3 regions of the Paenibacillus sp. FSL M8-0142 genome follow, and region 1 is predicted to be linked to each of the others. Evidence: riboswitches for the same ligand, from Rfam matches in the RefSeq annotation. Region 1 holds a riboswitch; each other region holds the start of a gene.
What was found. A riboswitch is a leader RNA that binds a small molecule or an ion and turns the genes downstream of it on or off. The one in region 1 is predicted to bind cyclic di-AMP.
Positions count from the first base shown of each region.

Region 2: it holds a riboswitch for cyclic di-AMP, as region 1 does, so the genes downstream of both, NSQ46_RS03450 (histidine kinase) here and NSQ46_RS01820 (APC family permease) in region 1, are expected to answer to the same signal.
Region 3: it holds a riboswitch for cyclic di-AMP, as region 1 does, so the genes downstream of both, NSQ46_RS00145 (3D domain-containing protein) here and NSQ46_RS01820 (APC family permease) in region 1, are expected to answer to the same signal.

Region 1 covers NZ_CP152008.1:411,060-418,708, forward strand. The annotation lists gene NSQ46_RS01820 (APC family permease) at 127-1,953, opposite strand; cyclic di-AMP (ydaO/yuaA leader) riboswitch at 2,131-2,313, opposite strand; gene NSQ46_RS01825 (molybdopterin oxidoreductase family protein) at 2,888-4,951, shown strand; gene NSQ46_RS01830 (ABC transporter permease subunit) at 5,363-6,340, shown strand; gene NSQ46_RS01835 (carbohydrate ABC transporter permease) at 6,366-7,265, shown strand; gene NSQ46_RS01840 (extracellular solute-binding protein) at 7,333-7,649, shown strand, end outside.
Region 2 covers NZ_CP152008.1:778,707-786,355, forward strand. The annotation lists partial or broken gene NSQ46_RS03435 (AraC family transcriptional regulator) at 302-1,198, shown strand; gene NSQ46_RS03440 (RidA family protein) at 1,269-1,652, shown strand; gene NSQ46_RS03445 (TrkH family potassium uptake protein) at 1,852-3,240, opposite strand; gene NSQ46_RS03450 (histidine kinase) at 3,233-3,919, opposite strand; cyclic di-AMP (ydaO/yuaA leader) riboswitch at 4,052-4,204, opposite strand; gene NSQ46_RS03455 (sodium:proton antiporter) at 4,377-5,609, opposite strand; gene NSQ46_RS03460 (DUF421 domain-containing protein) at 5,804-6,418, shown strand; gene NSQ46_RS03465 (VOC family protein) at 6,473-7,285, opposite strand; gene NSQ46_RS03470 (MerR family transcriptional regulator) at 7,360-7,649, opposite strand, start outside.
Region 3 covers NZ_CP152008.1:28,153-35,801, forward strand. The annotation lists gene NSQ46_RS00135 (HD domain-containing protein) at 216-1,505, shown strand; gene NSQ46_RS00140 (TatD family hydrolase) at 1,666-2,433, shown strand; cyclic di-AMP (ydaO/yuaA leader) riboswitch at 2,645-2,858, shown strand; gene NSQ46_RS00145 (3D domain-containing protein) at 3,135-4,325, shown strand; gene rnmV (ribonuclease M5) at 4,553-5,101, shown strand; gene rsmA (16S rRNA (adenine(1518)-N(6)/adenine(1519)-N(6))-dimethyltransferase RsmA) at 5,103-5,987, shown strand; gene yabG (sporulation peptidase YabG) at 6,124-7,020, shown strand; gene NSQ46_RS00165 (Veg family protein) at 7,326-7,601, shown strand.

The sequences.
Region 1 (7,649 bases):
TAATTACCAGTCTCTTCCCAATCCATCTCAGAAGAATCAGCATCAGCCGCTTGGGAGCGGATGTGGGAAGCGAACCGGATGCAAAGGCAGAAAAAAGCCCGTCCCCGCCATGGGTCCGGGCTGCAGCTATTTCTTCAAATGATAAGGAACCGTTGTAAGAATAACATCCCGCCGGTAAAGCAGATGAGCGCGAATGAGCAAGCTCGACTGATTGTGCAGGAAGTTGTGCCACCCCTTCTTCGGAATGAACTGTGGAATGACGACCGTCACCTGGTAGTCGGACTCGCTGGCCTTGCGCTGTACCGTGTCGATGAATTTAGTGAGCGGCGAGATGATGCTGCGATATGGCGAATGCAGCGTCACCAGCCGGACGTCCGGCTGCCACTTCTTCCATTTTTCCTCGAAAGCAATCTGGTCTTCCCGTTCGAAGTTCACGTAAACGGCGATGATTTGGTCAGCGGACAGTGATTTGGCATAATTGAGCGAGTTCTCCACCACATGCGTAATGCCGGCTACCGGCACGATAATGATGTTGCCTTCGATCGGCTTTGCCGGCTCGCAGGTCGTAATCCGCAGCTGATCGGCGACCGCCTCATAGTGATTCCGAATCCGGGTGAAAATCCAGATGATAAGCGGCAGAAACAGAAGCACCGACCACACCTGGGCAAATTTCGTGAAGAAAAAGATCAACGTTACCGCAAAGCTGATAACAGCCCCCGTCGAGTTAATGACCAGCTTGGGGATCCAGCCTTGAGGCTTCTCGCGAATCCACTTCACCATCATTCCCGTCTGCGACAAAGTAAACGGAATGAATACGCCGACGGCGTACAACGGGATCAGATGCTCGGTTTTGCCCTCGAAGGCCACGATCAGCACGATGGACAGAAGGCCAAGGATGATGATGCCGTTGGAATACCCCAAGCGGTCCCCCCGGACCGTGAACATTCGCGGGATGAACTTATCCTTTGCCAGGTTGACGGCCAGCAGAGGAAATGCCGAATACCCCGTGTTGGCGGCCAGGATCAGGATTAACGCAGTAGTCCCCTGAATGAAATAATACAGCGCGTTCCGGCCGAAGGTATGCTCGGCGATTTGGGAGACAACCGTCACCTCTTCGCTGGGGCTGACCCCGTAATAATAGGCCAGGAATACGATCCCTGAAAATAACAGGGCGAGCAGGGAGCCCATCGCGGCCAGGGTTTTGGCGGCGTTGTTCGGCGCGGGCTCCTTGAAGTTCGGGATGGCGTTGGATATGGCTTCAACCCCGGTCAGCGCCGAGCTGCCTGAAGCGAACGCCCGCAGGAGCAGAAACAGGCTCAGTCCGGCGACGGGCGTGCCGATCTTGGTGTGCAGGTCCGGCGAAGCGTGGCCGGTTGCAATATCGTAGAGACCGACGCCGATCAGAATAAACAAGGCCAGCACGAACAGGTAGACCGGATAGGCCAGGATCGAGGCGGATTCCGTCACGCCCCGCAAGTTCAGCACAGTAAGAAACAGGACGAACAGCACGGCGATCCCGACGTTATAGGGACGAAGCTCGGGAAAAGCCGACGTAATCGCATCCGTCCCGGCCGATACGCTGACCGCAACGGTTAGGATATAGTCGACGAGCAAGGAGCCTCCGGCAACGAGGCCTGGATACATGCCCAGATTCCGTTTCGACACGACATAGGCTCCACCGCCCTGCGGATAAGAGAAGATGATCTGTCTGTACGATAAGATCAGCGCCAGCAATAAGACGAGAACGCCGATGGCGATCGGGATGGAATACCAATAGGCAGCCGCGCCGACAGTCATCAGCACCAGCAGGATTTGCTCGGGGCCGTAGGCGACGGATGACAGGGCATCGGATGACAAAATCGCCAGGGCCTTGGTTTTATTCAATTTTTGATCGCCTAATTCATTGGATTTGAGCGGTCTTCCGATGAGGAAGCGCTTGATGGAAGATAGCATCGTGTTTCACCACCGATTCGATTTGGATTTTGGGTCGTTCTCCCCAAAAAAGCATAAAGCTATGTGGCTTGGGTGAATGGTCAAGGGCCGGGCATGGGATGCATCTCCATTTCGATTTTTTCGATTTTTGGCATAGAAAAAACACAGGTTAGAGCCTGTGTTTTTTGCACAAGTTCACAACCCTCCCATTAACGCCTACGAGGTTAGCTGTCGGATTCGGGCGCGAGAGTCGCCCTACCTGATGCCGCGCGGGACCGGCCGCGGTTATTCAGGATTCACCCCATAGTATGGCTGCCGCATCGGCAGGCATACGCTTTGGTTCCCCCATTTTCCTCTCTGGAAATTCGGCGAATCAACTGTGAGATTATATTGGATTTGAAATCTGAATAGTATATTACGCCTGCGGCATTCGATTGTAAAACGGCCTTTTGCCGCTATTTTCGGCAGTAAGGAACCGAATGATCCATAAGTAAGCGATTACATAGGATACGGACTTTCGCGGGATCATTATTTTGCAGATTTACGCAATAAATCGCTGAATGCGAAGATTTGGAAACTGAAAGCGCGGTAGGGAAAGCAGAAAACGCGGTGAGGGGAAAAGGTAGGCGTGCAGATAAAAGAGGATGCTCCTATCGAAGAAGCAAGCCGAACAGAGCATTCGCGGCCGCTTCTTGAGCCGCCCGTAATGTAAATTCGCCATGCCGTATCTCGGGGGAGGAGATACATGCATGGCGAATTTTTGGGAGTGGTCCATGATATGGCGAGGAGGAGAAAGGGTCTGGGTTTCTCATCCTTGCTCTTGATAGAAATATACCCGGGAGTTCGAGGGGTGAATCACATCTTTAGAAAAAAATGTATGACTTTACGATAAGGCTGATTTTTTTTAAGATAAGGGGATACGAAAGAGGCTGGAGCACAAGGGGGAGAGGACAAATTGATTCATCAGGAACACGGCGTATTTCCGGCGGTTTGCCCGCTGGATTGTCCGGATACTTGCAGCTTGCTGCTGCATAAAGAGAACGGGAAGATCGTAAAGGTTACAGGCAACCCCGACCATCCGATCACGCAAGGCGCGATCTGCAATAAAGTCCGCAATATGGCTCACCGGGTATACCATCCGGAGCGTGTGCTCTATCCGCTGCGCCGGACCGGCCCGAAAGGGGCCGGATTATTTAAGCGGATCAGCTGGGACGAGGCGATCCGGGAAATCGCGGACCGGTACAAGGCGCTGATTGAAACGGATGGTCCGGAAAGCATCCTGCCTTACAGCTTCTACGGGAACATGGGCATCTTGAGCGTAGACGGCATGGACCGCCGCTTCTTCAACAGGCTGGGCGCCAGCAAGCTGAAGCAGTCCATCTGCAATTCGGCCGGAAACGAAGGCTGGAAATCGGTCATGGGCTTCAACGGGGGGACGGTCCCTGAAGACACGGTGAACGCCGATGTGATCATCGTCTGGGGCGGCAATATCGTCAGCACGAACATGCATCAGGTGGTGCTCGCCGAAAAAGCCCGCAAGCGGGGCGCGAAGGTCGTCGTCATCGATGTTCATAAAAATCAGACCGGCCAATGGGCGGATTGGTTCATTCCGCTGTATCCCGGTACGGATGCCGCGCTTGCCGTCGGGATCATGCACGTCCTGTTCCGGGACGGGCTGGTGGATGAGGCGTTCATGGAACGTTATACGATCGGCCATGAGGAGCTGAGGGAGCATGTGAAGACGTACACGCCGGAATACGTGTCTTCCGTAACGGGCATTCCGGCCGACGATGTGGCGAAGCTGGCCGAGCTGTACGGCCGTGCCGGCGTGTCTTACATTCACATCGGCAACGGTCTGCAGCATCATGATAACGGCGGCATGACGGTGCGGAGCATTGCGGCCCTGCCGGCGCTGACCGGGCAGTGGCTCAAGCGGGGCGGCGGGGCCGCCAAATCAAACGGGGGTTACAACAGCATGAACAGCGAGGCTTTGGAACGGCCGGATCTGCGGCCGAACCCGGGTGCGCGCACGATTAATATGAACCGGATCGGGGAAGCGCTGGCCATGACCGAGAAGCCGATCCGCTCGGTATTCGTCTATTGCAGCAACCCGCTGGTGGTTGCTCCGGATACGGAGCGCGTGAAAGAGGGTTTTGCACGGGAGGATCTGTTCACGGTCGTTCACGATTTATTCATGACGGACACGGCCAAGTATGCGGATATCGTATTGCCGGCCACCTCCTCCTTTGAAAGCACGGACCTGTACGCCTCGTACTGGCACCAATACGTTCAGCTTCAGGAGCCGGTTATTCCGGCGCAGGGGGAAAGCAAGAGCAATGTTGAGCTGTTCTCCCTGCTCGGCCGGGCAATGGGATTTGAGGAAGAAGCCTTCCGGGAATCGGAAGAAGAGATGATTGCCCGTGCGCTTGATAATCCCGATAATCCGTATTTAAACGGAGTGACCCTGGACAGGCTGAAGGCAGAGCGCCATGTCAAGCTGGACATGACGCCTCTCGAGAGCTTCCTGGACCGGCTTCCGACCCCTTCGGGACGGATCGAGCTGTATTCGGCCAGACTGGCGGAAGCCAAGCTTCCGCCGCTGCCGACCTATGTGCCGCTGAAGGAAGGCTATGACGGGGTGCGGCGCGGACGGGGGAACCGGTATCCGCTGATGTTCATTTCCCCGCCGAACCACAATTTCTTGAACTCGACCTTTGCCAATGTCGAGAAGCATCAGAAGATGGAGAAGGAGCCGACGCTCCAGATCCATCCCGAGGATGCGGAGCAGCGCGGGATTGCCGACGGCGATCCGATCGTTGTGTTCAACGATCGCGGAACCTACGAGGCTCGCGCCAAAGTGGTGGATAAGATGCTGCCGGGCACCGTGGTCAGCCAAGGCCTCTGGTGGGAAGGCGAGGGCCGGAAGCAGCGGGCCAATGCCCTTACGCCGGACAGGCTGGCAGACATGGGTGAGGGGGCAACCTTCTTCTCGACCGTTGTCGAGATCAAGCGCACATAAGCCGAAGGGGAGGCCTCTCCCCGATATCGGAATATGCGCGAATGCCGTAAGCGGTACGGAGCTAAATGAATGCGCGGGGTGCAGTGCTTCAAATGCGATGGGCAATGCCCTGAAACGATCCATTTAACCGATACAAAAAAAGTAATTGATAAGATCAAGATGCCGTCTATCATTAGGCGGCATCTTTTTTTATGCCGTGGGCAGGCAGACTTTATACTTTTTCAAGCTGTGTCCGTACCGATCATCCGTCAGAAGTATAAAAAATCGCGGGTTTGTTATATAGTTTCACCCCATCGCCAAGGTTAGAATGTCCTTAAGTCCGAAAGACCGCAGCCCTTAGGCTGGCGTTAACGTGTGTCGCAAGGATGTTCGCATGCGCCTTGACTATATTTTTCAAGCGGGAGGAACAACATGTCCCAATCTGCACCGAAACAGCGGCCGGCAACGGTTACCCCGGGGCCCCGAATCCACAGCTCCAGCTTCTTGCGCCGCTTCATGAAACAATGGGATGTCCAGCTTATGGTCATTCCCGGAGTCATCCTCGTCTTCATATTCTCATATTTGCCGATGTACGGGGTGATTACCGGATTTATGGATTACAACCTGTTTACGGGCTCGAGAATTTGGGAGAATCCATGGGTCGGTTTCAAGCATTTCGAAGCCTTCTTCAACGCGCCGGAGTTTGAGCGGCTGATCCGCAATACCCTCGTCATCAGTTTGCTAAAGTTCTTTATCGGCTTCCCGGCACCGATTTTGCTGGCGCTTATGCTGAACGAAGTCCGCCATATGTTCTTTAAACGGACGGTCCAGACGCTTACCTATTTGCCTCATTTTCTATCTTGGGTCATCGTGGCCGGTCTGACGATGTCGATGCTGTCCACAGAGAATGGAAGCGTCAACATGCTTCTGAAAAGCGTAGGTTTGATCAACGAGCCGATTAACTTCCTCGGCATGAAGGAATATTTCTGGTCGATTCTAATCTCGGCGAATGTGTGGAAGGAAATCGGGTTCAACTCCATTGTGTTTATGGCTGCCATCGCAGGGATCGACCCGGCACTGTATGAAGCAGCCGATATCGACGGCGCAAGCAAATTCAAGCAGATTTTCAACATTACGCTGCCTTCCATCATGCCGGTTGTCATTATTTTCATGATTCTTGCCATTGGCAACCTGGTCAACGCGGGATTTGAGGATATCCTGCTTCTCGCAACGAATCCGGTGCTGAGGCCGGTGTCCGATGTTATCGATACGTACGTCTACCGCGTGGGGCTAGGCACACACCGCTATTCCTATGCTGTCGCCATCGGGCTATTCAAAGCTATCGTCAGCGTCACGCTCTTGACGATTGCCAACTACATGGCCCGCCGATCCGGCAACAGTCTGTGGTAAGATTCGCAAGCTTAGGAGGTACAGCATGTTAAAAAGAATCAGCTTCGGAGACAAGGTCATGCTTGCCGTCATATACGTTCTGCTTGGTCTATTGGCCTTCTCAGCGCTCTATCCGTTCTGGAACGCGGTGGCGATCTCCTTCAACGTCGGCGTGGATACCTCCAAAGGAGGCATCACGTTCTGGCCGCGTCAATTCACGCTGGAGAATTACCAGGTGATCCTGCAGGATGAGCGTCTGATCAACGGGTTTATGATCTCGATCGCCCGGACTGTCGTCGGAACCGCCACCTCGATTCTGATGACGGCTATCGTGGCATACGGAATGACCCGCTCTTATTTATATGGTCGGAGCTTTTACATGACGTTCTTTATATTCACCCTGTACTTTAGCGGAGGCTTGATCCCGACCTACCTCCTGATCCGGTCCCTCGGCCTGATGGATACGTTCCTGGTGTTTATCATTCCTTCTATGGTGAGCGTCTGGAATATGATCATCTTCCGCACGTTCTTTAAAGGGCTGCCGGTCGGCCTGGAAGAGTCTGCGCATATTGACGGGTGCAGCAATTGGGGGACCTTTTTCAGGATCGTGCTTCCGCTCTCGGGGCCGGTCATCGCGACCTTGGCGCTGCTCACGGCGGTCGGTCACTGGAACGACTGGTTCCTGCCAAGCATCTATATCACCAACGAGGATTTGCTGCCGATCCAGACGATATTGCGGGAGACCCTGAACGCCAATATCAAAACAGCGCAAAGCTCCGCTATCGACAGCAGCGCGCTTGCGTTGATCGAAAGCTCCAAGAACACCAGCTCGAAATCGCTGACGATGGCGATGATGATCGTGGTCACCGCTCCGATTATCCTCGTGTACCCTTTCGTACAGAAGTATTTTGTCAAGGGCGTGCTCGTAGGCTCGCTGAAAGAGTAATCCTGGCATCGGTTTAAGGCGAACAGCTTTGAACATATATAATTCGAGAATGAGAGGGGTTAAGAGAATGAGCAAGATGAAAAAGCCGCTCCTGGTCATGGCATCGGCGCTGCTGGTGCTCGTTACCGTCATGACGGGATGCACCAAGTCCAACGAAGGCTCGCCGCCGCCAACAAACAATCCACCGAAGACCAATGAACAGCCGAATGAACCGCCTAAAGAAAATACAGAAGATAAGTGGGTGCTGGGAGAGAAGCCGCTCCAGTTCAGCGCATACGCCCATTACCAGGATACCGACTTCCCTAAATGGGAAAGCACGCCGATCGGTAAATATCTCAGCGAGGAGAAGCAGGTCAAGATTGACATGATCAAAGCTGCCGGAGC
Region 2 (7,649 bases), 370 kb from region 1:
GTACAGATTAATGTAATTATTGTAGTAAAGGTCATCCGTCTACACAAAAGGAACAAGTAACAGAATAGTAAAAAAATCGCTAGGTCCTTGGAACCATTTCCCTTTTCATCAAGGTGGATTCTTATTTTTTCCATCTGGATTTTGTGATACGTTTACATGAGTTAAGGGCCACTGTCTACCAGGTCATCGATGACTGACACCAAGCCCGCAGTTCGCAAACAAGACGCAACTTATTTGTGCACAAATAGTTGCGATGCGATAATTGCTATATTTTATACTTTGATCGAGAAGAGGGGATTAGATGGATTGGCTTGAGCGGATGAACCGGGCGATGGACTATATCGAATTGAACTTGGCGGGGGAGATTGAACTGAGTGAAGTTGCGCTTAGAGCTTGTTGTTCATCTCATCAGTTTCAAAGGATGTTCTCCTTCATCACCAATGTAACACTGGCGGAGTATATTCGGCGCCGAAAGCTTACCCTTGCCGCACTCGAATTGCAAAATAGCGATTCGGCGAGAGTCATTGATATTGCCATGAAATACGGCTACGAATCCCCGGTTTCTTTCGCGCGAGCTTTTCAATCGCTTCATGGGGTTACGCCGGCAATGGCTCGCCAAGCCGGAATTGCTCTTAAGGCCTATCCACGCCTCTCCTTTCTGATTACGATCAAAGGAGTAGACGCGATGAATTATCGCATAGAAACGAAGGAATCATTCGAGGTATTTGGCATGGAACGAGTTTTTCGTAGCGAAGGAGGCGGTGATGCACCGAACACGCCGGCACAATTCTGGTAACAATGCCACGCCACTGGTGAAGTAGAGCGACTTGCTGCTAATGCCGGCAACTTGCCCCGTTTTTTGAGTCCGGATTCATACAAAGTACATGGGATTTGCAGCTACAAACATACAGGAAATGATACCTTTCCGTATATGCTGTGTGCCTTTAAAAGCGAAACCAGTAACACGAATGGATATTCTACCATAACGATTCCTGCACAAACATGGGCGATCTTCCCCTCGGAACCCATTGCTTGGGATGCGTTCGGTGGAACCATCGAGACGATGTACCGGCGATTTTATACGGAATGGCTCCCAACGTCAGGCTATGAGCAGGTGGATGGAATGGAATTGGAAATCTACGGCGAAATAGCAGGGCTACATTCCGTTGAACTGTGGTTCCCCGTAAGAAAAGTCTAGAGCACTCTTCCGATTTTGAGCACGAGTCCTTAATATGCTATGCAAAAATATGGAACAAAAGGGAGATGGGATGATGTTGAGAAAATTTAATCCTCCAGGAATGGCCTCTTCAAACATTTATCATCATGGAGTTGAGGTCACGTCTTTCCAGCGCATGCTGTTCATCTCCGGTCAAGTGGGTGTAGGTCCGGATGGAGTTCCCGGCAATGATATTCGGCAACAAACGGAGTTGGCGATCAACAATTTATATAAAGTTCTTGCCGACGCAGATATGGATGCAAACGATATCGTAAAATCCACGATCTATTTAACGGATGAAAATCTGCTTGGTGCCTTCATGGAGGCGGGGGCAGGTTCCTTGCCTACCCCTCCCCCGGCGACAACGTTAGTTATTGTCAAAGCTCTCGCTTCGCCGGATTTGCTCGTTGAGATCGAAGCCGTCGCGGCGAAGTGATGCTCTCGTCAAGGGAAAGGGGAAGGAAGATGAGCTATTCAGCGGATCAGACTGCCGAGGAAGCCGTCCCTTCTTCATTAAAAGAAACGGATTAATACTAGTGCAATAAGGAGGATGCCGATTTCCGGCATCCTATTTTTAGTGTGTTTAACCCTTGATACAGAGAGGCGGAAGGTTATTATTAATTCTTGTAGGTTATCTAACCGATCAGCACATGATCTTCCGCATACCCGATTTTGGAGGAGCGTTTTTTCTGAGCCAGCGCATAAGCGAGCGTTAATGGACCCAGCCGCCCGGCAAACATCGTGACAATCACAATGAATTTGCCGGCAGGAGACAGCTCACTCGTGAGTCCCATAGACAACCCGGTTGTGCTGAAGGCCGAAGTCGCTTCAAAGAGAACCTCTAGAAAATGCTCCTCCAGCATTCCCTCGGATACCGTGAGCAGGAGGGCAACGACAAGTACGGCTACCAATGAACTCATAACGACAGCTAGTGCGCGCAAGACCGTTTCAATCGCAATTTTGCGCTGGAAGGCATGGACTTGGCCGCCGCCACGGAAGGTTTGGATGGTTGCCAGTATGAGTACCACAAGCGTATTGATCTTGATGCCTCCCCCTGTTCCGCCTGAGGCTGCTCCGATAAACATCAGAATGATGATAATGAACTGGGAAGCCGCCAGCATGCTGCTGATGTCAATCGTGTTAAACCCGGAGCTTCTTGGGGTCATGCCCTGGAAGAATGCTGCGAGCACCCGCTCGCCTCCGTTCAAATGCCCGAAGGTAGCCGGATTCCAGCTTTCCAGTACGAGAATCGCTGCAAAGCCGAACACGCATAGGATGCCCGTTCCAAGAATGACAATCTTGGAGTGAAGGGACAGCTTCCTCCAAGAGCGCTTGCGGAACAGATCGACAACGACAATATACCCGAGTCCGCCAATAACAAAGAGCAAGACAATCGTTATGTTGACGACAGGATCGCCGACAAAGGAAGAGAGACTGTCCGACCAAAGGGCAAAACCGGCGTTGTTGAAGGCAGAGACGGAATGAAAAAGTCCATAATAGAGTGCTTGTCCCCAGCCGATCTCATGCCATCGAATGGCGAGGAGAATCGTTCCGAGCGTTTCAAAGGCAAATGAGATCAGCACCATATACAGGGATAGTTTGACCAGTCCCTGTGCCGATGTGGAGTGGGTCGTTTGTTGAATCATGAGACGCTGCTTTAACCCGATTCTTTTCCCTAACACGATGGCAACCATGACACCAAAGGTCATAAAGCCCAACCCGCCGGTTTGAATCAATATCATAATGATGACTTGGCCAAAGGTTGAGTAGACGCTCCCGGTATCCACGACAACTAGGCCATTCACGCAGATTGCGGAAGTGGCAGTAAATAATGCATCCAGCAGTCCTACGGATGTACCGCTGGCGGAGGACAGTGGAAGCGCGAGCAGCAAGGTACCGATCAAGATTAAGATGGTAAATACGATCAGGATGAGCTGAGGGGGGCTCATATTGCTTTTTTGTTTGTTGATGAACATTTCGATTTTGCTGGGAGCGGATCGTTGGGTTGTTGCGTTACTATCCATAATCCTTCTCATGGTCAAGGGGTGTTGATGCTTGACTTAGGAAAAACGAAGTGTCTGCGACTTTCCCCTGACTTACCTTTAAATACTTGAATTCCCGATCGGTTTTTATACGCAACAAACCGGTTTCGAAATCCGTATTCAGTTCCTTGAAGAACAGCCCCTCCGCGACAACGTCCCCTTCGTCTTCACCTTTACGGATCAGATATAGTCCATCTTTGCTGACAACCGTAACCGGAATTCCACGCTCGTGAGTCTCCACGATGTGTTGATCCATTCGCTGCACAGCCACGATGTGCAGATCCGTCTCGCCGATTCGATTAAGCAGCTCATTGACGAATGAACCCTGTGTGATTTCCTGCCACCGTGTTTGGCCGGATTGTCCGATGACCAGCTGCGTTATCTGATAATGCTTGGCGGTCTCGGCGATGATGTCCGAAGCTTTATGACGATTATCATTAGGCTTGGTGATGAACGAAGCTCCATATTCATCGCAGATGGTTTGCCAAAGGGCCATGAATTTTTCCTGCTCGAGATCGAGTTCATCCACAGCCGAGGGAATGACGCTCATCACATAGAGGGGACATTGCAGTAGTTTGGCGAGCTCGCCTCCTCTCCGAATCAGCCGTTCGCCGTTCGGCCCATAATAAACACACACCATAATTTTTTCATGATGTATCATGAATGCATCTGCTCCTTTCTGATCAAGCGGCTTGAGTCTTCTGAACCCAAGGAAAAAAAGCCCGGTAGCAGAGACAATCTGCTTCCAGGCTTTGGACTGTGTTCCGAATAAACAAGTCAAAGTTGCACGGGCGTTATCTCTCGAGACGCTGACGAGGTTAGCTGTCGGATTCGGGTCTGAGAGTCCCCGTTCTTTCCGGCTTGGAAAGAATTCACCCCTGAAGCCGTTAGCGGCTTCGCTGGTTCCCCCGCTCCCCAAGTGGTGGGGATTAAGCGATCAATAATATAAGATTATCGTAGTATATACTAAGCTAGGTAGATCTAAATGTAAACCTTGATCCCGAAGTGTCATGTGACGTTATTGAAACGATGCAGCTTAATCTATACTTAGGTATTCTACGCGAGTTCCCTCGCGAGGTTTCGGACTTTCAATAAATATTCGATCTTGCTCTAGTTAGTTATTCGGTCTCCTTGACGGGATTCGACAGCGTAAGCTTGGTAACCAACGGTTTTATCGTCAGCCCCTGTGCAAGAAGCGAGAACAGGACGACGCTGAATGTAAGGACGAGGATATCGTCGCGCCCTTCGAAGGAGGCGGGCAGGCTTAGCGCAAGTGCAATCGATAAGCTCCCTTTTAAGCCGCCCCAATTCAGCAGAGCTTTCCAGGATGACGGAAATTTCCGCAGGAAGCTCAAGCTGGTATAAACAGCGACCGTTCTTCCAATCAGCACGATAATGATGGAGGCGATAATCAGCGCCCATTTATCCGTGAAATCGATATGCTTGATTTCTAGGCCGATCATAAGGAATATCAATGAATTGGCAACCAGGGTAATGACATCCCAGAACGAATTGATATTCATCTTCGTGGTTTCGGACATCCCGATCCGGCTGCCGTAGCTGCCGAAGATCAAGCCGCTTACGACGACGGCGATAACTCCCGAGACATGAAAGTGCTCGGCAATAAAGTAGCTTCCGAAAAACAACAACATCGAAAAGGCAATCTCCAGCGGATAATCGTCATAAAAACGAATGAGCTGTGAGAACAGAAAGCCGAGGATGGCTCCAATCGCAATCCCTCCCAAGCTAAACTGAAGAAAGAGCCAGATCCCGCTGCCTATGCCTGCCCAGCCCATCTCTATATAGGAGAGCAAGTATACGGATGAAATTTGGAATAACACGACGGCGATGCCGTCATTGAAAAGCGACTCCCCTTCGATGATGGTCACCATTTTCTTGGAAACACCAAGGGATTTGAAGATGGAGATTACGCTAATCGGGTCCGTTGCGCTCATAAGCGCTGCAAAGGTAAAAGCTACAGGTAAAGGCAGTCCCATGATTCCATACATCGCCAGTGCGATAATAAGGAAAGATAGAAAGGTTCCGCCGATCGCCAGAGCAACCACCGGCTTGCTCTGCTGCCGTAAGTGGGAGAAAGGAAGCTTTAATGTGGCGTCGCCAAGCAGGATAGGCAGAAACAAGGAGATGATGATCGCCTGGAATACATTGGATTGCGTAATAAAAGTTTCGGCTTCGTCCAAAACGGGAATATGCAGCAATCCGAGCAGCAAACCTACCACAACGAGCGCAATCGAATAAGGCTGGTTTACTTTTTTGGCCAATGCGATAACCCCCATCGATATCGCAAGCAAAATTAACAATTGAACGAAGATCTCATTGAAATGATGCATAGAGCACCCCTCGCCTCAGGATAATTTTTTCAGTCATTGATTGTATCCGAAATTACGCGATTCGCAAACCAAAATAATGGGGAAGAGAGGGACTAGTTAAATATTATCCATCAAAATGAGTAAGGGCATGCATAAGATGGTTACTCGTTGACCAAAACATAAGGGAATCATTGAACGATTGAGGAGACAAGTCTATGAATGAGCTATGGAATGAGATCTGGAAATCCCTTATTTTAATTATTTTTGGAATGCTGGTGCTCCGCATATCCGGTCGAAAATCAATCTCCCAAATGACCGTACCCACAACCATTACGATGATTTCCATCGGAACGATCATCGTTCAACCGATCGCCGAAGAAAACTTAGTTCTGACCTTTGCAGCGGCTCTGGTCTTTATTCTGGTTCTCATCCTGGTCGAATTTATGCAAGTGCGTTGGAGCCGTTTTGAGAGGTGGATAAAGGGACCAGCCGTTATCGTTATAGAGAATGGGCAGCTTCAATTGCAGAATATGAAAAAGCTAAGGTTAACCGTGGATGCGCTTGAGATGAAATTGCGGCAGCAGGGGATATCCAAACGAAGTGATGTGAAAACGGCTACGATCGAGCCCAACGGACTGCTTGGTTATGAACTGCAGGATTCCGCAAAGCCGGTAACCTTATCACAGTTGGAGGATTTGCTATCTCAATACTTTACCGGAGCAGGTACAGGACATCCGGCTGTTGAGCCAAAGACTCCTGATCCGGAGGTTAATTTGTTTAGTGAAATCAAGGCAGGAAACGAGCACGTAAATAATAAGCGGCTTCAGTAAAAAAGGCATTCCCTGCTTCAGGGAGTGCCTTTTGGCTTATCAAATTGCTTGCAATTAACAGTCCTCATAACACCATATGTTAATTTGGTTACCGTACAGATCGTAGGTGTGGAACAGTACCAGCGTCTTGGGATTCCCGGCGAAATCCGTAACATGCCAGCCCTGTTCTTTCAAGCGATTATGGGTTTCGAAGAAATCGGCCTTTTTTCGGATCACCCAGTACGGCCGTGCAGCGACCGTCAGCCTGTCCTTGGTGTGATCGGGACGGGCAGTCTCAAGGTAGACCGGCGCGCCTTCGTTCGTCATGATCACGATCGCGGAAGTGCCGTCCTCGCTAATCCGTTCGACCTTGCCGCCCAGATTCGTCTCATACCACTGGATCGCATCCTCCAGATTATCGACGCCAAAGCGGGGGATAGCCTGAAATGGAAAGCGTGCCGTAGGGGCCTTGGCAACCCATTCCTCGGTCCCGGGTTCGGGCTCGATCGCTGTTAATCGGTTGCCGACCGGGTCGTAGAAGTCAAAGGTGCGGTCGAAGGCTCCTTCCGTAATTTCAGTCACTTGGATGTTCTGATTGCGAAAGTATGTATGTACCGCATCCAGGTCGGTTGCCGTAAAGCAAAAACGGACATTTCCGTTCCGGCCCCAATCCACCGCAAAATGGGGATGCCCATGCTCTACGGACTTGATATGAATACAGCCGAGTGCAGGGAATGTCAGGGTGGCCATTTTTTCGACCGGAAAATCTTCCTCGTATGTCACTTTCAAATCCAAGTGCGTGCTGTACCATGTGATGAGCTCCTTGAACCGGTCCCAAGGGGCAATAATAAATCCTCCATCAAAATCATCGAGCTTTAGCGCAGGCATTTACGAAACTCCTCCTTAGCAAGAAAGTTTTGGGAACGAACAAACCCAGTATAAACCTTCAAGTTACTTGAAGGTCAACCCATGGTTGACTGCATGACGGGAATTAATATTTCGAAGGAGTCCGAGTCCTCAAAATGCCGCTCGATCCGTTTGCCGGAAGGCTTAAAGCCGAACTTCTCCAAAAATCGGATCGTCCGCATGCAGATAAAGATATCTTCCCAAGAGCTGTCGACGGAGACGAACAAGGTAGGAGGCAAGGTTTCCAAGTATGCTTCGGGTGGAAGCGATTGTGAACGGCATTTTGCATTAGGATCCCGGCCCAGTTGGTAGCCGACTTCGATCAGAACGCTGGACTCCCGGGAAT
Region 3 (7,649 bases), 380 kb from region 1:
ATTTTTGAGATTTCGGAACCTATTTACGAAAATATAGTGAAATAAACCGCTGTCCTACAACGAAGTTACCATTTTTGAACCAAAAAACGCTTCACTTTTCAATATGTCGATTTGGAAAGCGCCAAATTACCTAATTCGACATTGTTCGACATTAGATGTCAAAAGAAGTGAAAATAGTCCAAGTCCTAAATTTATGACTTAAGGAGTGATTTATGATGCGCCTGCCAATCTCAGAGGAAAAAGTGTTTAAAGATCCGGTTCATAATTATATTCATGTACAGGATGATATTATCTGGCGGTTAATCGACACGCCGGAATTTCAGCGGCTTCGCCGGGTCAGGCAGCTGGGCACGTCCTATCTGACGTTTCATGGCGCAGAGCACAGCCGATTCTCCCATTCCTTGGGTGTCTATGAAATTACAAGAAGAATCATCTCGCAATTCGAGCGAAAAGGATACTCCGATTGGCCTGCGGAAGAGAGACAAGTGGCCCTATGTGCAGCGCTCTTGCATGATCTCGGGCACGGACCATTTTCCCATTCTATAGAAGAGGCGTTTCAGATGAACCACGAGGATTGGACATGCCGGATCTTGCTCGGCGATACGTGCGTGAACAAGGTGCTCCTGGAGCTGGGGGAGGACTTCCCGGAGCGGGTCGCTTCCGTCATCCGCAAGACGTATGACAAACCGATCGTGATGAATCTGGTGACGAGTCCGCTGGATGCGGACCGAATGGATTATTTGCTGCGCGATGCCTATTACACCGGCGTCAATTACGGGACGATCGACATCGACCGGATTCTGCGGATGCTGCGGCCGCATCGGGACCGGATCGTTGTGAAGGAATCGGGGATGCATGCCGTAGAGGATTATCTCATGTCCAGATATCAAATGTACTGGCAGGTGTATTTCCACCCGGTAACAAGAAGCTCGGAAATCATACTGCGCCAGATTTTCCGCCGGGCGAAGGAGCTCTATGAAGCAGGGTATGCGTTTCAGTTCATGATCGAACCGCTGCCAGCTCTGTTTGAAGGCCGCTTGACCGTTCAGCAGTATCTGCGGCTGGATGAGGCGCTCATTCAAACGGCGTTTCTGCAATGGACGGCCGAGCAAGACCAGCTCCTTAGCGAATTATGCGGCCGATTCATCCATCGGAAGCTCTATAAATATATAGAAATCGACACCGGCAACCCGGAGACAATCGACGCCATCCGCCAGGCGTTTCGGGAGGCGGGTCTTGATCCCGCATATGATGTGGAGATTGATTTTCCGACCGATCTTCCTTATGATAAGTTTCATTCGGGCATGCCGCTGAACGAGAAGCAAATTCTGCTGCTGGACCGGCATGACCAGCTTCGGGAAATTTCCGAGGTGTCCGATATCGTGCGCTCCATTAGCGGGATCCATAAGGGCCGGAATTATCTATATTACCCGGAGGAGAGGGTAGAGCCGCTGCTTGACCGGATGCCGGCCGAAGTTGCGGATTTATTTCGCAGGCAGGGATGAGTCCGTTATATTCGATGGACCATGGGCTTGGATCATGGATGGACCTGGTTCAAGGCCGGACGCACGAGGCATTGATAATGGACAACCATAGAACGGAATGATAAAGATTGTGCCGGATAAGATACGATCAAGGATCGACAAGAAAGGAGTGGGAGAGAACATGCTGTTCGACACACACACCCATCTGGATGCTCCCCAATTCGACGAGGACCGGGACGAGACGATTGCCCGGGCGCTTGAAGCTGGTGTTAGCCGGATGATCAATATCGGATTTAATCGCGAGACGATTCCGACCACAATGGAATTGGCGGAGACATATGATTTTATATATGCGGCGGTAGGCTGGCATCCCGTGGATGCGATCACGATGGAGGAGGGCGACCTGGAATGGATCGCTTCGCTCTGCAGTCATGAGAAAGTCGTTGCGATCGGAGAGATCGGCCTCGATTATCATTGGGATACGTCTCCGAAGGAGGTGCAGCACCGGGTGCTTCGCAGCCAAATCGGACTGGCCCGGGAGCTCCATATGCCGATTGTAATTCATAACCGTGATGCGCATGAGGATATCGTGAAGATTTTGAAGGAAGAGAAGGCTCATGAGGTTGGCGGCGTGATGCATTCGTTCTCGGGCAGCTGGGAAACGGCCAAGTTATGCCTGGATATGGGCTTTCATATTTCGTTCGGCGGGCCGATTACGTTCAAAAATGCCAAGCAGCCGAAAGAGGTTCTGGCCAAGGTTCCACTCGATCGTCTGCTCATTGAAACGGACTCGCCTTACCTGACTCCACACCCCTTCCGAGGGAAGCGAAATGAGTCCGCTTATGTGAAATTGGTGGCCGAGACGGCAGCCGAAATTCGGGGCATGTCCTTCGATGAACTGGTCCAAATTACCACTAAAAATGCTCTGGAACGATTTGGTATTTCGTGAAAACGGGAGCAAAAGCGATGAAATAGTGAGGAATTGCGATTAATTAAAGTTTTTTAACCTGAAAAGACGATTGTTTTACAATTTTTTAACCATTTACATCAAAAAATGTGCTTGATTGTTCCTTTACAACCTGCATGGAAACAGGATATCATCTTTTCAGTGATAAGAAGCTGCAAGTTTGCAAAGCTGAAACTTCAGCGATCATATTTCATGAACCGTCTCGCTTAATCTCCGAAGTCTGGGGAACGGGGGAACCGATACTGCCGTGCATGGTAAACTGTCGTGCACGAGCCGTATATGATTTCTTTATCGGGTCTTTGGGGTGAATGTGAAGGTCCTCGCCATGAGCGGGCGACCGGATCTAGGGCGTCTCTCTTACGTCCGAACCCGACAGCTAACTCCGTAAGCGAAGTAAGAGGGGAATTCTCGTGCATACCATTTCCATGATTTCAATCATCAGGAAGCCACGTTAGAGCCTCTAGTACTCTTTCACGCTGGCTTCTTTTATTTTTGAATATTGGAGAAGGTGTCGTCATACTGTTGGTAAACAGGAGGTGATTCCTAGTGGTGAACGGGAAGACGGGGATTGACGCAGGGCGTTAGATAGATAGCAGCACGCCTTGCGAGAATAACTGCTATAGTCACGTCAAAGGCATTCATGCGTTACCTAAGACGGCGGGACTATGAAGGAGGATGGAATAGTGGGCATTTTTCAACCTGAAGAAACCCATGAATCACAATCATCCAGCATGTCTTACGCATTGCGATGGAAGCATGAGAATTTGCGTCAATTGATGATGCTCGGCGCCATGGGGGCTGTTACGGTATCACTTCTCGTATCGCTGGTTATCCATGATCAATCGGGCAAGCAAGTTCAAATTGTGGTCGATGGCCGCGTAACCACGGTAGAAACCAGAGGATCGTTGCTTCAGGAATTGCTGGATGAGCAAGCGATCACGCTGAATCCGCAGGATCAGGTCTCGATGCCTTTAAACGGGACGATCCAGGATGGGGACCGGATTATCATTGACCGTGCAATCCCAGTTAAAGTAACAGTAGGGGGCACCACCAAAACCATATTCACGACCCAGGACACGGTCGATAGTGTACTCAAAGAAGCTGGCATTACGATCAAGGGTGAAGATATAGTAAAGCCGTCACAGGACACCAAGCTTACCAGTGATATGGACATTCAAATCGTTCGGGTTACGAAGCAGACCGTATCGGAGAAGGAGAACCGCGAGTTCCGCGTCATCAAGACTGCGGATCCGTCGCTGGAGCGCGGTGATAACCGTGTCATTCAGCGGGGCGAGCCGGGCGTTCTCGTTCATCACTACGAGAAGGTGTACCATAACGGCAAGCTCGTATCCAAGACGAAGGTCTCGCAAGAGGTCGAGCGTAAGACGAAGGACAAAATTATTGCCGTAGGCACGAAGAAGGTAGAGAAGCCTGTCGTGCTTCAAGCGGCAGCGACTCCGAATGTGAAGTCTGCCCCAGCGAAGCTTACGGGCACTAGAAAGGTGTCCACCGCCAAAGCGACGGAGAATAACGTCATCTCCAGAGCGGGTGTTGATTTCAAATACCAGAAAGTGCTGAATAATGTTTCAATGACCGCATATTCCGCTGAGCAGGCGGGAATCGGAACCCGCACGGCTTCCGGAACACGGGTAACCGAGGGCCGGACGATTGCAGTTGATCCGAGCATCATTCCGATCGGCTGGTGGGTGTACATCGAAGGCATTGGCTTCCGCCGTGCAGAGGATACCGGCGGAGCGATTAAGGGACATAAAATTGATGTGTATTACGATTCGCTGAAAGCGGCCATGAACTTTGGCCGGAAATCGGGGCGCACCGTTTATGTGATCGGTCCCGTAAAGCCTGATTTGAACTAATGAATCCCAATTTCTAATGACATTGCCATTCTAATGCTAACGAATTTAGCTTATAATAGATCATAATGAAGAAGAGGAGAAACTCCTCTTCTTTTGTTTTGCGGCGTATTGGTCGCATTTTGGGGCCATCATGTAAAAAATACGCCGTATGGTTTGAGCCGATGCCAATTCAAGGAGAACGGTCGGACAGGCGGTATGTGTCCTTTTGGGAAGGAAGAGAGAACGTTATGATCCGAGAAGTAATTGTGGTTGAAGGCAGGGACGATACGGTAGCGATCAAGCGTGCGGTGGATGCCGACACGATCGAGACCGGCGGCTCTGCTATTAATAAGCATACGCTGCGCCGTATTGCCCTCGCGAAGGAGCGCAGGGGGGTTATTATCCTGACAGACCCCGATCATGCAGGGGAACGGATTCGCAAGATCATCGACCGTCATGTCCCCGGCTGCAAGCATGCCTTCATACCGGAGGCGGATGCGACGCGCAAGGGCGATATCGGAGTCGAGAACGCATCTCCGGAGGCTATACGTCATGCCCTGGATCGCGTCCACACCTCATTTGAGGGGGCGGAGAGTCAGATCAGCCTGGAGGATATGATCGATGCGGGGCTGACGGCTCATCCGGAGGCTGCAGCCCGGAGAATGTTCATGGGAAATGTCCTGGGTATCGGGTATTGCAACTCCAAGCAGTTCCATAAACGTATGGCGATGTTTCAAATATCGCGTGAAGAGTTTCTGGCGGCGCTTGCGCAGCTGGAAGAGGGAGGCCAAAGCTGATATGAACCGGATGGAAGATATATCGACACCTAGACGCACGAAGGAGATCATTGCCCGCCATGGCTTTTCCTTTAAGAAGAGCCTGGGACAGAATTTTCTGATCGACCAGAATATTTTGGGCAAGATTGTGGAGGCGGCCGGCCTTGATAAAGAGAAAGGTGCGCTTGAGATCGGTCCCGGCATCGGGGCGTTAACAGAGAAGCTGGCTCAGATGGCCGGAGCCGTTACCGCAGTAGAGATCGATCAGCGCCTGATTCCGATTCTTAAGGAAGTGCTGGAGCCTTACGATAACGTTAAAGTTCATCATGGAGATGTCCTTAAGGTGGATCTGCACGAGCTGTTCCGCCAGGATTTCGCGGAGGTGGGGAAGGTAAGCGTTGTCGCCAATCTGCCGTATTACGTGACGACCCCTATTCTGATGAAGCTGCTGGAAGAGAAGCTGCCGCTGGAGAATATTGTGGTCATGATTCAGAAAGAGGTCGCCGAGCGGATGGCCGCAGCGCCGGGAAGCAAGGATTACGGAAGCCTCAGCATTGCAGTTCAATATTACAGCGAGCCGAAGCTCGTCTGCATCGTTCCGCATACCGTGTTCATCCCGCAGCCCAATGTGGAATCGGCCGTCATTCGGCTCGCGGTAAGGGAGGAGCCTCCGGTTTCGGTTGAGGATGAGTCCTTTTTCTTCGAGGTGGTTCAAGCCTCATTCGCCCAGCGGCGAAAGACGATTGCCAACAACCTGAAGAGCCGGTTCTTCGCCGATGAAGGACGCGAGCGGCTGGAGCAGCTGCTGGAGGAAGCGGGGCTCGATCCGAAGCGCAGGGGAGAGACGCTGAGCATCGAGGAGTACGCACGGCTGAGCAATGTCCTGTTTGAGGCGGGGATTCGTTAGAAACGGAACGAAGTGTGGTCTGGTCATGGCTTTAGGATATTCAATCAGGTCAAGGCAAGCCGCCTGAGGGAAAATTGCCGCCATGACGAACCAATGGCTCCATTAGCCCATACCATAGGGTAGGGGTGATGTTGTGATGAACTTGGGAGACTTGGTCGTTCGTAAATCCTACGGCGGCGATGTAACGTTCCGGGTAGAAGGATTGCGGCATAATCTTATCGTCATCAAAGGCACGGAATTCCGGCTGCTGGCCGACGCTCCCGCCGATGACCTGATCCAGGTACCGCATCCCGCCGTAAGCGAGCGAACGAAGCAGGCACAGATTAAGGCGAATGAGACGCTGGAGAGCCTGCAGAAGCGCCGACAGGAAGAAAGTGAGCGGCAGCTGAAGAGCCTTAGGAATAACGGCGGCCCGCAGGCTGCTAAAGGATATTTCGACGTTCCGGGCAAGGTCCTGCATCTGGACGGGGATCCCCAGTATCTGAAGAAGAGCATGGCGCTTTATAACCAGCTTCGGGTCCCTGCGGAAGGCCATTATGTGAATGAATCGGCGATGGCCGATACGTTGTATCGGCTCCTTCCGCGGGTTCGACCCGATATCGTCGTGATTACAGGTCATGACGGGGTTCTTAAGCGAAGACAGCCGTATGATTTATACAGTCTGGACAGCTACAAAAATTCGCATAACTTCGTATCGGCGATCCAGGTGGCCCGGCAATATGAGCGGAACCTGGATACCTTGGTTATCGTGGCTGGAGCATGCCAGTCGCATTTTGAAGCGCTGCTGCAGGCAGGAGCCAATTTTGCGAGCTCGCCGGGCAGAATTCTCATCCATGCCCTAGACCCGGTCTATGTGGCCGCCAAGACCGCCTATACGTCGGTTCGGGAAACGGTCAACCTCAACGATGTAATCCACCATACAATCAGCGGCAGTCAAGGCGTAGGCGGAATTGAGACCAGGGGCAGCTACAGGATCGGCCTGCCGAGCCTCCAGGATCTGTCGACATTGAAAGTAACACCTTCCGTCAGCTAAGCGGTGCTTTGTTCGGCGAGGCATTCGAATGCGAAGACGCAAGGATGATGAAGAACCGAATATAGGCTGAGAAAACCCCGGTGCCCGGGGTTTTTTACTTTGTTCTTTACGGTGAAGAAAATTGTCAAATATCATACATAAAGCTTGTCGATTTAGCGCATATTAATGCAAATGGAAATGAGATTTGCCGGGCTAAAAAAAATACATTGACAACGTATTTTTGATGCTGATATAATTAATGTTTTTGATTTGACAAAATGCTGGAAGTTCGGTATAATGGACAAGGAAAGAGGTGGTCGTCGACAATGGCTAAAAATGCGCTGTTGGAAATCAAACGCAGTCTCGATGCCCATTTAGGGCAAAAAATTACGCTTCGGGCTAACGGTGGCCGCCGTAAGACCGTCGAGCGTACTGGTGTTTTGGAAGAAACGTACCCTTCTGTTTTCATTGTTAAGCTGGATCAAGACCAGCAGACCTTTAAACGCGTGTCTTACAGTTATGCCGATATTCTGACCGAAACCGTGGAAATCATGGTGACCGGCGATGACAACCAGATGCGAATCACCTATATCAAGTCATAACGACATGACGATATGTCACGAGAGAACAGCCTTCGTTAGCGGAGGCTG